Regions from separate parts of the Citrobacter freundii complex sp. 2025EL-00176 genome, predicted to be linked through region 1. Evidence: predicted binding sites of a transcription regulator. Region 1 holds the regulator's gene; the other holds the start of a gene.
The links. Region 1 encodes LexA, which represses DNA repair genes until DNA is damaged. Its sites were predicted from a motif close to TNCTGTATGTACATACAGNA; they were not measured.
Positions count from the first base shown of each region.

Region 2: umuD (translesion error-prone DNA polymerase V autoproteolytic subunit) is a predicted target of LexA. The motif match lies at 5,132-5,151, and genes of this name have one in related genera.

Region 1 covers NZ_JBRYHT010000013.1:27,920-35,665, forward strand. Annotated here, with positions in the region: gene plsB (glycerol-3-phosphate 1-O-acyltransferase PlsB) at 1-1,172, opposite strand, end outside; gene ACVXHP_RS19925 (diacylglycerol kinase) at 1,344-1,712, shown strand; gene lexA (transcriptional repressor LexA) at 1,822-2,430, shown strand; gene dinF (MATE family efflux transporter DinF) at 2,562-3,887, shown strand; gene ACVXHP_RS19940 (CsbD family protein) at 4,019-4,228, shown strand; gene zur (zinc uptake transcriptional repressor Zur) at 4,270-4,788, opposite strand; gene ACVXHP_RS19950 (cupin domain-containing protein) at 4,903-5,391, shown strand; gene dusA (tRNA dihydrouridine(20/20a) synthase DusA) at 5,498-6,496, shown strand; gene pspG (envelope stress response protein PspG) at 6,630-6,872, shown strand; gene ACVXHP_RS19965 (NADPH:quinone reductase) at 7,174-7,746, opposite strand, start outside.
Region 2 covers NZ_JBRYHT010000018.1:14,154-21,899, forward strand. Annotated here, with positions in the region: gene ACVXHP_RS22075 (ParA family protein) at 1-158, shown strand, start outside; gene ACVXHP_RS22080 (ParB/RepB/Spo0J family partition protein) at 158-1,189, shown strand; gene ACVXHP_RS22085 (hypothetical protein) at 1,189-1,626, shown strand; gene ACVXHP_RS22090 (hypothetical protein) at 1,623-1,946, shown strand; gene ACVXHP_RS22095 (RES family NAD+ phosphorylase) at 1,996-3,369, shown strand; gene ACVXHP_RS22100 (Y-family DNA polymerase) at 3,418-4,692, opposite strand; gene umuD (translesion error-prone DNA polymerase V autoproteolytic subunit) at 4,692-5,114, opposite strand; gene ACVXHP_RS22110 (SOS response-associated peptidase family protein) at 5,294-5,965, opposite strand; gene ACVXHP_RS22115 (DNA methylase) at 6,317-6,994, shown strand; gene ACVXHP_RS22120 (hypothetical protein) at 6,994-7,215, shown strand; gene ACVXHP_RS22125 (DUF1380 family protein) at 7,226-7,645, shown strand; gene ACVXHP_RS22130 (hypothetical protein) at 7,699-7,746, shown strand, end outside.

The DNA of each region.
Region 1 (7,746 bases):
GTACGCGAACGACCGCCTTCGACAAAGTACTCAACCGAGTAGCCGCGGCTGAACAACTCGCCCAGATATTCGCGGAAAACGGTGGAATAAAGCTTATTGCCTTTGAAGGTACGACGAATAAAGAACGCGCCCAGACGGCGGAAAATCGGGCCTGCTGGCCAGAAGTTCAGGTTGATGCCTGCCGCGATGTGCGGCGGAACCAGACCCTGATGGTACAGCACGTACGACAGCAGCATATAGTCCATATGGCTGCGATGGCACGGAACATAGACGATTTCGTGCCCATCGTGCGCCAACTGGCGTACACGCTCTGCATTATGAACGTTAATCCCCTGATACAGACGGTTCCAGGTAAAGCCCAGAATACGGTCTGTCAGACGGATCATCTCGTAGGAGAAGTTGGCGGCAATCTCTTCCATCAGCGCTATCGCATTTTGCTGCGCTTTTTCGTGGGAGATTTTTTTACTGCGCGCTTCATCTTCTACCGCACGCGCGATAGCTTTTGAGGCCAACAGTTTGTTAAACAGATCCTGACGGGCAGGGAGGCGCGGACCGACAGCGGCCAGGCGTTGGCGCGCAAAGTGCATACGCGCTACGCGCGCCAGCTTCTGGGCGATAATTTTATCTGTACCGTGTTCATCCGCCATGCGACGCAGGGAAACCGACGGGGAGAAGCGGACAAAGCTGTCGCGACCCAGCCAGGACACAGCAAAGAATTTTTGTACGCCGTTCAGCATACGCAGCGGCGGGTTGACCTCGCCTTTTTCGCGCCCGGGCGCACGACCAAACATCACCGAAACCGGCACCATCTGCACATCCAGGTCTGGATTGCTGCGATGCAAGTCGAGATAGTTATGGAACAGCTTAATGGACTCTTCTTTTGGCGTGTAATAGGTAAATACACGTGGACCGCCGTGAATAAACACGTAGCGCGGCAGTAGAGTTCCGTCTATCTCCAGCGGTTCCAGGGGATCCGGGAGATCGTGCGCCAGACATTGGGCGCGCAGCGTCAGCAAGTCTGCTTTGGAGTTGTACGGTAGGACGTACATAATGGGGCGAGAAGTATCGAGCCCCAATTCCGGTGCAGGTTCCGCCGGAATAGACTTGCTTTTTACCAGCACGCTTAATGGTAAATTCAGTAATTTGTAGTAAATTCGTGGCCAGCCGGACATAAACGATGTAAAGCCTCTGGTTAATAATGCAAATGCGCTGCAAGGATATCAGAAAGTTTAGTGAATTTCTGGTGTATCCGGTCATACTTCGCGCTGCTTTGCCACACCCTGAAACAAACGGGGTAACGTTACAATGACATTGACGCTAATAATGTAAAAAGGTTCTTTTTGATGGCCAATAATACCACTGGATTCACCCGAATTATCAAAGCAGCAGGCTATTCCTGGAAAGGTTTTCGCGCCGCATGGATTAATGAGGCGGCATTTCGCCAGGAAAGCGTTGCCGTTCTGCTAGGCGTTGCCATCGCCTGCTGGCTGGACGTCGACGCCATTACGCGCGTGTTGCTGATCGGTTCCGTGATGCTGGTGATGATCGTTGAAATTCTCAACAGTGCGATTGAGGCGGTGGTTGATCGTATCGGCTCCGAGTACCACGAACTGTCTGGTCGTGCGAAAGACATGGGGTCGGCGGCGGTACTACTGTCCATTTTTGTCGCCCTGATCACCTGGGGCATCCTGTTGTGGTCGCATTTGCGATAAAGATTCCACAACTTCATCATTCTCCTGTTTTTTGTGCAGTTTGCGGTTCCAAAATCACCTTTAGCTGTATATACTCACAGCATAACTGTATATACACCCAGGGGGCGGAATGAAAGCGTTAACGGCCAGGCAGCAAGAGGTGTTTGATCTTATTAGAGATCACATCAGCCAGACAGGTATGCCACCGACGCGTGCGGAGATCGCGCAGCGTTTGGGGTTCCGTTCCCCAAACGCTGCTGAAGAACATCTGAAAGCGCTGGCGCGTAAAGGTGTGCTGGAAATTGTATCCGGCGCATCGCGTGGTATTCGTCTGTTGCAGGAAGAAGAAGAAGGTTTACCGCTTGTCGGGCGCGTTGCGGCAGGTGAGCCACTTCTGGCGCAGCAACACATCGAAGGCCATTATCAGGTCGATCCTTCACTGTTCAAACCGAACGCCGATTTTCTGCTGCGCGTCAGCGGTATGTCGATGAAAGATATCGGGATTATGGACGGTGATTTGCTGGCCGTGCATAAAACACAGGATGTGCGTAACGGCCAGGTTGTCGTCGCGCGCATTGACGACGAAGTGACGGTGAAGCGCCTGAAAAAACAGGGCAACAAGGTTGAACTCCTGCCAGAAAACAGCGAATTCAAACCCATTGTGGTCGACCTGCGCGAGCAAAACTTCACCATCGAAGGGCTGGCTGTTGGCGTCATTCGTAACGGTGAATGGCTGTAATCACAGGTTGCTTTCCCGACAGCCGGATAAGACGTTTGCGTCGTCATCCGGCAACGTGCCCGGTGGCGCTGCGCTTACCGGGCATGGACAACATCTTCCAGTACGTCTAACTTCTTTTCAGGCGCTATTTCATGCCTTTCTTTACCTCCTCCGACAAAGCACTCTGGCGTCTAGCCTTACCGATGATCTTCTCCAATATCACCGTTCCCTTGCTGGGATTGGTCGATACCGCGGTCATTGGTCATCTGGACAGTCCGGTCTATCTTGGCGGCGTTGCCGTTGGCGCCACCGCGACCAGTTTTCTCTTTATGCTGCTGCTTTTTTTACGCATGAGCACCACCGGCCTTACCGCCCAGGCATTTGGCGCGAAAAATCCGCAGGCACTGGCGCGTGCGCTGGTGCAACCGCTAATGCTGGCGCTGGGGGCGGGGCTGCTTATTGCACTGTTTCGTACGCCGATTATCGATCTGGCCCTGCATATTGTCGGCGGCAGTGAAGCCGTACTGGAGCAGGCCCGACGTTTCCTGGAAATCCGTTGGTTAAGCGCCCCCGCCTCGCTGGCGAATCTGGTGCTGCTCGGCTGGCTGCTTGGCGTTCAGTATGCGCGAGCGCCGGTTATCCTGCTGATTGTCGGTAATGTTCTCAACATTGTGCTCGATTTGTGGCTGGTGATGGGCCTGCATATGAACGTGCAGGGCGCGGCGCTGGCGACGGTCATCGCCGAATACGCCACCTTGCTGATCGGTCTGTTAATGGTCCGCAAGGTCCTGCATATGCGCGGAATTTCGCTGGCAATGTTGAAACAGGCGTGGCGTGGCAATTTCCGCCGGTTACTGGCGCTTAACCGCGACATCATGCTGCGCTCGCTGTTGCTGCAGCTCTGTTTTGGTGCCATTACGGTGCTGGGTGCGCGTCTGGGGAGCGATATCATTGCGGTAAATGCTGTTCTGATGACCTTACTGACCTTTACCGCCTACGCGCTGGACGGGTTCGCCTACGCCGTTGAAGCGCATTCTGGTCAGGCCTATGGCGCAAGGGATGGCAGCCAGTTACTGGATGTCTGGCGCGCAGCCTGTCGACAGTCCGGTCTTGTGGCGATTCTGTTTTCGCTGGTTTATGCCCTGTTTGGCGAGCACATTATCGCGTTGCTGACTTCGCTCCCGCAGATACAACTGCTGGCCGATCGCTATCTTATCTGGCAGGTGATTTTGCCGCTGGTTGGCGTCTGGTGTTATTTGCTGGACGGTATGTTTATCGGCGCAACACGGGCTGCAGAAATGCGCAACAGCATGGCCGTTGCCGCCGCGGGATTCGCATTAACGTTGCTGGCTTTACCACTGCTGGGTAACCACGGCTTGTGGCTGGCGCTCACCGTGTTTCTCGCCCTGCGCGGGCTTTCACTGGCCTTTATCTGGCGACGTCACTGGCGCAACGGGACGTGGTTCGTTGAAGCCTGACGGTTAAAAATTCTGAATAGTGAGTCGAATGCCGAATCAGTGACTACACTTATTATCACGTCCAGCAGAAAAGATAGCGGAGTTGGACGAGATACTCTGGCTATTCACAACCTAACGATGAGGATTTGATGATGAATAAAGACGAAGTCGGCGGCAACTGGAAACAGTTCAAAGGTAAAGTGAAAGAGCAATGGGGCAAACTGACCGACGATGATATGACGGTCATTGAAGGCAAACGTGACCAACTGGTCGGTAAAGTCCAGGAGCGTTACGGTTACGCAAAAGATCAGGCGGAGAAAGAAGTTACTGATTGGGAAACCCGCAACGATTACCGCTGGTAATTAGTCCCCTCCTGAGAGTACAAGGATGTACGCTCTTTTGCTTAGCGACCGACTTTCTTTTTCACCAAAATTGAGTGGTCATGCTGGCATTCTCCAGGATGGCGACAGGCTTCAACCTCCACGCATGCCGGGCACAGCCCGTGAGCTTCAATCACGTTATGCCGCAGAGCAAAACCCATTTTTGCCGCCAGCATATGCATAATGTCTTCCACACCTTCCGCACACTCTTCTTTTACCACGCCACAGCGATCGCAAATAAACATCGCAGAACTGTGGGTCGGTTGATCGAACAGGTGACACAGCATGTAACTGTTGGTCGATTCCACTTTATGTACAAAACCTTGTTCCAGCAGAAAATCGAGCGCACGATAAACGGTCGGCGGCTTGGCCTGTGGCTCGGTTTCCCGTAGCAGGTCGAGCAGATCGTAAGCGCTGATTGCACCTTCCTGCAGGCTCATCAGGCGCAGCACTTCGAGGCGCTGCGGCGTTAGCCGCACGTTGCGTTGCGCACAGAGCTTTTCAGCTTGAGCCAATAACTCCTGCGTGGTGGTTTTGTCCATTTGGCGCCTCGATTTGTGTGAAAGGTTAATCCCTTACTTTATCATGTTCTGCTTAAAACGCCGAGATCCGCCGCTGTGTGCTATACCTGACGCATCGTATTCTGGAGAATCAACATGAAAAGACCCGACTGTATTCGCCACTGGCGAGAGGTGGAGGGGGCTGATGACTCCACCTACCCCGACAGCAATGAACTTTTTGCTATTGGCGCGCCGCTTGCCCGTAAACTGGGGTTAGGCAGACTAGGTATTCATCATGAACGCCTGCCGCCGGGGCGTCGCACATCTTATCCTCATGCGGAAAGCGATGAAGAAGAGTTTATCTATGTGCTGGAAGGCTATCCTGAAGCCTGGATCAACGGCTATTTATGGAAGCTCGAACCTGGCGACAGCGTCGGTTTTCCGGCAGGAACCGGGGTGTGCCACACCTTTATCAATAACACCAGTGAAGAGGTGCGCCTGCTGGTCGTGGGTGAGGCAAACAAAAAATATAATCGCATTTATTACCCGCTTAACCCGGTCTATGCCGCCACGCGCGAGGATCGCTGGGTTGACCATCCGCCGCAGTTTTTTGGCCCACATGACGGCAAGCCGGGGCGCAAATAACGCTCTGTGAGAATATGCTGTGGGAGCCACGATGATGGGGCGCACTATCACATCGGTCTATGCTATAGTAGCGCCCCTTTTTTAACCGGATGCTTGAATATTCGCCATGCTGCCTGAATCTCAGTCTACCGCTTTTCCCGCTCATCGTTTTTCTATCGCGCCGATGCTCGACTGGACGGACAGACATTGCCGCTACTTTTTGCGTTTACTGTCCCGCCAGACGCTGCTTTATACGGAGATGGTGACCACCGGCGCGATCATTCATGGTAAAGGCGATTATCTGGCGTATAGCGAAGAAGAACATCCGGTCGCGTTGCAACTGGGCGGGAGCGATCCGGCTGCGCTGGCGCAGTGTGCGAAGCTCGCTGAACAGCGGGGCTATGACGAAATTAACCTCAACGTGGGTTGTCCTTCCGACCGCGTACAGAATGGCATGTTTGGCGCCTGTCTGATGGGGAATGCGCAACTGGTCGCCGATTGCGTCAAGGCGATGCGCGATGTGGTGTCGATTCCGGTTACGGTGAAGACCCGAATCGGCATTGATGATCAGGACAGCTACGAATTCCTGTGCGATTTCATCAACACGGTATCTGGCAACGGCGAATGCGAGATGTTTATCATCCATGCCCGCAAGGCCTGGCTGTCCGGGTTAAGTCCGAAAGAAAACCGCGAGATCCCACCGCTGGATTATGACCGTGTTTATCAGTTAAAGCGTGATTTCCCGCATCTGACGATGTCGATCAACGGCGGCATTAAATCGCTGGAAGAAGCGAAAAAGCATCTGCAACATATGGATGGCGTGATGGTGGGGCGTGAGGCCTATCAAAACCCCGGAATTCTGGCGTCGGTTGACCGCGAAATTTTTGCTGCCGTGACACATGATGCCGATCCGGTCGCCGTGGTGCGTGCCATGTACCCCTATATTGAGCGTGAACTGAGTCAGGGAACCTATTTGGGGCATGTAACGCGCCATATGCTGGGACTGTTTCAGGGGATTCCAGGGGCACGTCAATGGCGTCGTTACCTGAGTGAGAACGCGCATAAAGCCGGAGCCGATATTAACGTTCTGGAACACGCGTTGAAGCTGGTGGCCGATAAGCGTTAGTTTCTCACTAAAAGTTAGTTAATTTCACCACACCCTGTGCTTTGTCACAGGGCGTTTTGTTTACAAATCAGTAGATTAACTTTGGCACGTTTCTTGTAATGGAATGGAGAGTATTTCATTTCGGGAGAGAGCCATGCTGGAACTACTTTTTGTGATTGGATTTTTTATCATGCTGATGGTCACTGGCGTATCGTTGCTGGGGGTGCTGGCCGCGCTGGTGGTAGCCACCGCCGTGATGTTTTTGGGCGGACTATTTGCCTTGATGATTAAACTGTTGCCCTGGCTGCTATTGGCCGTTGCCGTGGTGTGGGTGATCAAGGCGATAAAAGCGCCAAAAGTCCCACAGTATCAGCGCAATAACCGCCGATTTTACTAAGGTATTGAGTGGTCCGTCACAACCTGAAACATTGCCTTTAGAACCAAATAGGAATTGATTATCAAATCTGTCACTATTGCCAGGTTAACGAATTCATCGAGCTGTACCCTACATACAGCCGAACTAAAAAAAGAAAGGGCTTCCTGCGGGAAGCCCTAATTCTTTCTTTCCCCGTCATAATTCAAACTCCAGGTGTGTTGGCTGCTTTCATTCACCCCAGTCACTTACTCCAGTAAGCTCCTGGGGATTCACTCCATTGCCGCCGTCCTGGAGCATAAATTATTTAGGGGAAATGAGGGCGTTACGGGATCAGTAGACTCGATCCCTGCGTGACGCGGCTTTCCAGCACTTCATGGGCACGCTGCGCGTCGTGTAGCGCAAATGTCTGACCCGGCGCCACATCCACTTTTATCACCCCACTGGCAATCAGCGAGAAAAGCTCATTGCTGGCTTCGGTTAATTCGTGGTGATTGGTGATGTAGCCCTGCAGAGAGGGACGGGTCACGTATAGCGAACCTTTCTGATTCAGAATCCCTAAATTTACACCGGTCACTGGTCCGGACGCGTTGCCAAAACTGACCATCAGTCCGCGGCGCTGCAGACAATCAAGAGACGCCTCCCAGGTGTCTTTCCCCACCGAGTCGTACACCACCCGCACTTTTTTACCGCCGGTGATCTCTTTTACCCGCTCAACGATGCTTTCTTCTCGATAGTTAATCACCTGCCACGCGCCGGCCTGCTGCGCAATTGGCGCTTTTTGCGCGTTGCCGACGGTACCAATCAGTTTCGCTCCCAACGCTTTCGCCCACTGACAAGCGATCAGACCGACGCCACCTGCGGCGGCATGGAATAAAAACGGTTCGTCAGGCTGGAT
Region 2 (7,746 bases), on a different contig from region 1:
AAGAATACATTCTCGCCTATATATCATTTGTACCTGCTGCTGCAAAAGAAGCGATCGAACTAGGTCTCTCCTTTGATGAATACGACCCCAAGTGTCTTCCTGCAATTCAATATAAAGAACTTACCCGGAAAATTATTCTGCTCGCAGGAGGTAAGTAATGGCCAAGAAACCGTTTATGAGACGACTCCAGGCGCAGCAGGAAATGAAAAAAAAAGCATCTGTTGTTTCTGATATTGAACAGGTCATTGCAAATAAACAACCAGATGAGCAGAGCCATGATATAGCTGCGCACCAGATTATGGCGGATATTGCCCGCCCGGATATCGAACCTGATGGTCAGATAATACGCGTCGATATAAATCTGGTTTATGCTGAAGAACAAGTGCGACCTGAAGAAGACTTCGAGGAAGACATCATCGATGGTATGTCTGATACCTTCGAAACTATAGGGATGCTTACCCCGCCTCGTTGTTATCCTCGTGACAGACGTGGCTACCAGATATGGTTAGGCGAAACGCGTGTTCGCACAGCCCGTAAGCGTGGTGATACCCACATTGATATTTATGTGGGTAAACCACCACGGGAAAGAAAAGAACGCATCATCGGTCAGCTTATTGAAAACCTGCAGCAGTCTGGTTTGAAACCATTAGCGACTGCAAAATCGTTCTATGAGCTCAAGCATGAGTTCAATATGACGGGTGAGCAAATCGCAAAAACAATGGGTAAGCCTACCTCATTTGTCAGTAAACACCTTCGTCTCATTGATGCACCAGAAAATGTTACCGCCCTTCTCCGGGATAAAGTCACATCCGATGTCGATCTGGCATACACACTGATACAGGTAAATGAAAAGTCTCCTGAAGAGGCCGAGAAGCTTATCGCGGCTGCGCGAGAGTCTGGTATTTCACGTTCGCAGGTTAAAGCTGTTCTTGATGCAGTTAAGAACAAAAGCAAAGGTGAGATTTCGCATGCGAAATCTAAGGCTCAGAACAAAAAACCAACCAAGCCTTTGGGCAGTAATTCAGATGTAAAAACCTGGCAGGTTGTTGTCGAGATAGACGGTCAGCAAGGGGTAATAATGACTGACCGTGCGCCAGACAAAGCTGGGTATGTGTGGGTGAAAATGGACATTGGTGAGATTTCAGTTGAGGCTTCTGAACTACGCGTCAAAGGGATGCGCTCTCAGTGATGAAATCAACCCCGTTCACCGAAATGGCCACGGCATTCCGTGGCCAAATTGTCCGCCACTGGGCGCTTCGTTATCCCGGAACGCAATCCGAAGCAGCTGCCGCATTAACAGAAGCGGCTATCAATCTGGGATACGTTACAAGAAGCAGGCCCGTACCCGGCGCGGCGTTACTTTCATGGGCCTCTAACCCGGCTGAAACTCCGTTGTGGGCTGCTCAGACGGCGTTAACATTGATGCTCAGCATCGGCTGGAAGCCCGAAAGTAACCAGGACTGGTGTGGTATGTCGGCGCTGATATTCAGAGCTAATCGTAAACTTCCACTTGAGCAGTTAGTCGCTTCCTTGCCTGATAGCATAGACAGGCAAACTGCTACCGGATGGTTCGTGGCAGCAATTGAAGAGGATGCCAGCTACCGTTACAACAGGAAATCCACATGACCTTTCAAGAGCTTGATGCTTGTATCGCAGGCTCTGGCAGACGTTCTATCGCTTCTGCATTAATCGCTTTTATTCTTGATGCGCTTGATGACGGACAGGATGGAGTTGATCTTGATACCTTCCAGAGCCACACGCGCTTCGTTCGTAATAATGTAACCACGGTAGCCAGTTACCTGCAGCTTCATGGAATTATCCATATACTGTATTACCGTGATGGTGCTGCAGAACGTCAGTATGAGTCCGTTAATAATTACGGGCGGTGGGCAAAGCAGCACTATCGTCCTTCTGAGGCTCTTATACAGCTGCATCGACGTGATTAAATCAAAAGATTTCGCATGCGAAATCTGTCTAACCTAAGGAATAAACAGAGTGCCGGGTTCAAAGAGAATTTGCAGGCAGTGTCTGAACGATGACCGTTATCTGAACAACATCATCGCAAGCGATCCTGATGCCTCAGAATCATGCGATTATTGTGACTCCGAAGAGATGACGATGTCGATGGAAACACTGGCTGAAAAGGTCGACTGGTTGATTGAAAATTATTATCGGGGCGGAGAATATAACCATTATCTGGAAGAGTATGAAGGTGAACCTCTCTTCTCTGTTCTGGAGCAAGAGGTTACAGACAATGATAATATCATCAATGACTTATCGGAACTGCTCGACGAGTTATGGTTTGACTGGAGCTCACATGAAAGAAAATATGGTGATGAGCCGCATTTTGTTGAAGCTGTAACCATCTCAGGAAACCTTTCCAGAAAATGGAATTCAATGGAAAGGAAACTTCGGGAGAGTAATCGATTTTTTAATATGGACGCGATGGCAACTTTCGAAGAGGTTTTTACTTACCTTCACGAAAATCATCCCTCAGCATTCATCGATTTTGAGCCTAACAAACCAATTTTCCGTGGTCGTATTTTTCAGTCAGAGGATGCACTTGAAATCGCATTACGTATGCCCGAGTCGAGTTTCGGTCCTCCTCCTCCTGAACTGACACCTTCCGGCAGAATGAATGCTAGAGGTATCTCAGTCTTCTATGGCGCTACGTCCAGAAAAAATGCCATATCCGAAGTGCGGCCACCTGTAGGTAGTTATGTTGCTGTTGCTGAGTTCACTTTGTTGCGGACAGTCAGATTACTCGACCTCTCCAGTCTGAAAGGGCTGGCTGTTAACGGATTTAGCCGCTTTGATCCGGAGTATCTACTTCGATATGAGCGCAGTAGTTTTATTCAGAATCTCTCCAGAAAACTTGTTATGCCGGTTGTTCCTGAGCTTGAAGAAACAAATTACTTGTTGACGCAAGCTATCGCTGATTATCTCTCAACATTTGAGCGTTGCGAACTCGATGGGATACTGTTTACTTCCGCGCAAAAGCCAAAGGAAAGTACAGACCCTTCTGTCATGAATATTATCCTGTTTCATAAATCGTCTGGGGTACTGAATGCGGACCGAAGGTTCCGGGAAGCTGAAGTAAATATGTATCAGCATGATGAGGATATTTCATACTTTGACCCAGAGATAAGGACGACTCCCGATGATTTCCGTCGTGAATTTAAGGTGCTATCACGTAAGAAAAATAGGGAAGATATACTTGAGCTAAAACTCGATGGCATAGAAGTTCATAAAATAGAGGGTGTTGATTACTCCACATCAGAAACAACAGTCACGCACTATTTAACGGAAGGCCGCACAAAAGAAGTGATTTCGCATGCGAAATCTGGCTATTCGGATGACGAATTCTGACGGGTAGATGTAACCCAGATTTCGCATGCGAAATCTTTCGGTGGCAGATCATCTTATCATTGCCACCGGAAGATCATTCCAGCGCGTTGTGTACGCAGGGGAAAGCATTTCTCGTTTCATCTGCCAGTCAGGCGCAATCCCACGTCCCGCAAACCACACTTTCCCCAGACCGGAATGGTTAATACCATCCAGGACTTGCATCAGCTGCTCGCTCCGTTCCCGCGGCTGTACTTCATCAAACAAATTCAGCTGCGATACCCCGGTTGGCGTGAAATCGTTCAGCATACAGCCTGCCTTTGCGTAACGGTGACCATCCAGCCAGACCCTGTCCAGAGCTCTGACGGCAGCGGCAATGATGTCCCGTGTGTCCTGCGTGGGGATGAGTAGTTTTTCACTGGCCAGATTACCGTAGTAGGGCTCATTTACGGCGAACGGCGATGTTTTCACAAACACGGCAATATGCCTGCAGAACTGACGCTCTCCGCGCAGCTTTTCAGCTGCACGCTCAGCGTACTGACAGACTGCCTGTCGCATGGCTTCATACGTCGTGACACGCTCCCCAAAGCTCCTGCTGCAGACTATCTGCTGTTTGGGGGGAGGTGCTTCCTCCAGGGAAATACAGCTTTCTCCATTGAGTTCCCGGACCGTTCTCTCCAGAACTACATTGAAGTTTTTCCTGATAAATACAGGGTTCGCGCGCGCCAGCTGCAGTGCAGTTGTTATCCCCATTGTGCTCAGCTTCTTTGAGATCCTGCGGCCAACCCCCCAGATTTCCTCCACCGGCTGCAGTGACAGCAGTTTTTCCGTACGGCGGATATTGTCTGGCGTTAACGCCAGCACGCCACCAAACTGTGGCCACTCTTTCGACGCCCATTGTGCGCTTTTAGCCAGCGTTTTGGTCGGTCCCATTCCGACGCCGATGGTTAGCCCTGTGCCGGAACGAACGTGCTCACGCAGCTGCCGGCCGAAACCCTCGAAATCGATGCAGCTGTCTATACCGCGAATGTCCAGAAACATCTCGTCGATGCTGTACTGCTCCACGCGCGGCGCCAGCTCTTCCAGGTGAACCATGACCCTGTTCGACATTGATGCGTAGAGGGCGTAATTACTGGAGAACGCGATAACCGGCTCCGGAAATTTCATCGACTTCAGCTGAAACCACGGTACCCCCATTTTGATACCCAGCCGCTTCGCTTCAGGACTTCTCGCAATGACGCAGCCATCGTTATTTGAGAGAACGACGACGGGTTTGTTTCGCAGGTCAGGGCGAAAAACCTTTTCGCAGCTGGCATAGAACGAATTCACGTCAGCAAGCGCGTACATCAGTCCATGCCCCGTGTTTTGTGTATGAAGGCTGTCACCACCCCAAAAATCTGCAGGTCTTCCGGATAGAGAGTGGGATAGGCCGGGTTCATCGGCAGCAGGGCGATACGGGGTGTCAGCTGCAGGCGTTTAACCGTGAATTCGCCATCAGTCTCCGCGATGACAATGTCACCCTGCACCGGCTTTTCGGCTTTGTCGACCACCATCAGGTCGCCGGAATGCAGGCCCATCTCTTTCATCGAATCCCCGATAGCCCTGACGAAGAACGTTGCAGCCGGACGCCGGATGCAATAGGCATTCAGGTCCAGTTCCTCCTCCGTGTAATCGGCGGCCGGCGACGGAAAACCCGCCGGGCAACGTTCGGTGAACAGCGGGGCAGTGGACGGCACCGGCTCCTGTTCGGGGGCGACAAAAAGTAACATGGCATACCTCTTAAAATACCTGTTTTTATATACAGTATTATTTAAGATATTTCCCGTCCTGCAAGAAGAATTTTACCTGCTCCTGCCAGGTCATTGTTCTGGCGGATAAAACAGGCTCAGGGTTATCCTCAGAAACGGTGCATAACCCTGTGAGTGGATACCGGGTATCTCACCGTCTGCTAAGCCTGTGGCTCTATCAGTTCCCGGCCCTGGTTCCGGGGATTGCCAACAGCCCGGCTGACGGGGTGCCATGTGAAATCTTCGGCGCAAAGACTGCCCTCACGGGCAATGTCTTCCGCCTCTTTACTGGTTGTGTTTTCGCTGAGCCATTTACGTGCGGCAGCCGGTGAGTACACGAGCGGTCGCCGATCGTGAATGTCCAGCAGTCCCTCATCCGCAGCGGCCGTGACGATCAGGAACCCTTCCAGGTCATTGCCGTTCTCAAAAGGTGGTTTCCCGATGGCAGCGAGCAGGAGTGGATTTCCGTCCTTACGGTAAATGAAAAACGGCTGTTTCACGCCGTTTTGCTGTTTCCACTCGAACCAGCCGTCAGCAAAAACAATGGCCCGTCCGTGCTCCCAGAGTGGCCTGAACATCCGGCTGCCGGCCGCAGTTTCACTCCGGGCGTTGATGAGAGCGGGCTTGTTCCACCACTCCGGGGCATAACCCCAGTGAACAGGATCAAGATGCAGCTGCGAGCGACGTTCACTCAGCAGCAATACCCGGGTTCCGGGCGCAACGTTGTAGCGGCCGACGGGCTCCGGATCATATGGAATGTCCCGTTCAGCTTCTTCTCCGAGAAAGGCCAGGTACTCCTCGCGGGAGTTGTATTGCGTAAACCGACCGCACATTGTGTTTCTCCGCTGTGGATCTGTAATCAGTGTTCACCTCAGTTCTGAACATAGGCCGTATTTGAGGTTCCTGCCATCGTGCGGCCGCCGTGCCGCTACTTTAGCCGGGCCGCTTCGAATGCAAGGGTTCGCTCTGCCGGTGTCCTCACCCGGTCGCAGTTAATTTCAAAGGCATTACCCGCTGTCTTCCCGTCGTTTTCCGTCTCAATTTTCGCCGTCAAACCGTCCAGCCAGCGTGGGCTTTTTCACTGCGCTGCGGCTTGCGGCACCGCCCATGCATTCTCCGCTTTTCGCCCGGCTGTCGTATCGGCACGGCGTAACTGGCGCCGCATTTGAGAAAGGAGAACTACCATGTCCCGATTTATCCAGGGTAATTGCGTCCATATCATGTCCGGCTTTCCGGATAATGCTGTCGATTTCATTCTGACCGACCCGCCATATCTCGTCGGTTTTCGTGACCGTCAGGGGCGTACCATCGCCGGCGATAAAACAGATGAATGGCTGCAACCCGCCTGCCATGAGATGTATCGCGTCCTCAAAAAAGACGCGCTGATGGTGAGCTTCTACGGCTGGAACCGCGTCGATCGCTTTATGGCCGCATGGAAAAATGCGGGATTCAGCGTTGTCGGCCACCTGGTATTTACCAAAACCTACACATCGAAGGCCGCATATGTGGGCTATCGCCACGAATGCGCCTACATCCTTGCAAAAGGCCGTCCGCCCCTGCCGCAAAACCCGTTGAATGACGTGATTGCGTGGAAATATTCAGGCAACCGGCACCACCCGACAGAAAAACCCGTAACCAGCCTGCAACCGCTGATTGAGTCCTTCACACATCCCGGCGCGATTGTGCTCGACCCCTTTGCCGGCAGTGGCTCCACCTGCGTGGCCGCCCTCCAGGCTGGCCGTCGCTACATCGGTATTGAACTGCTGGAACAGTATCACCGGGCCGGACAGCAACGTCTGGCCGCCGTCCGGCGTGCCATGCAGTACCCGGCCGCTAACGACGAGTTCCCGGAGGCCGCGTAATGAACTATGCAGGACACGAAAAACTCCGCGCAGAAGTGGCGGAAGTCGCCAACAGCATGTGTGACCTGCGGGCGACGCTGAACGGGATGGAGCACCGCTATCGCTTTGATTCCGATGTGCTGGCCGAACGCCTGACCCGTCAGACCCTTTTTCGCATCAATGCCCTGTTTATGGCGGCATACAACGAAATTCTTGAGCTGGATGCCTGCTTTAAGGACTAAGGAGAAAAACATGTACGGAACCTGTGAAACCCTCTGCCGGTTGTTGCGTGAGCAGTATCCCGCAGAAACCCCTTTGAACCTCATTGTCTGGTCCCCGGCGGATATCGAAGCGCTGGCCGACGGAATGGAATATGCCGTTTCGGAGCAGGACACAAGGGCGGTACTGGCGCGTATGGACGCCATTCCGGAGGAACAACGGCTTGAGTCGGGCGTGTCTGCCGGTGCGGTGATGGATCTGATTGAACAGGTGAAAGAGGCCGTTCCGGCGGTGATGGTGCCGGCGGATCTGCTTGAAACCCTGCTGACCACTGCCGAACAGGCGTTATGGCACAGGGAATGGACCGCCCGTGACAGCAATCATCCGGTCCCGGAAAGCGTTACCCGCCGCCTGGCTGATGCGGCGAAAGTTCGCGCCTTACTGAAAAACTGAAATCAACACGCCGCCCGGGCGGCGTGTACTGACCCCGTTCAGAGGAACCCATTATGCAGGAAATCACCACGTTAACCGCCCTTGTTATGCGCCGTGCGCGC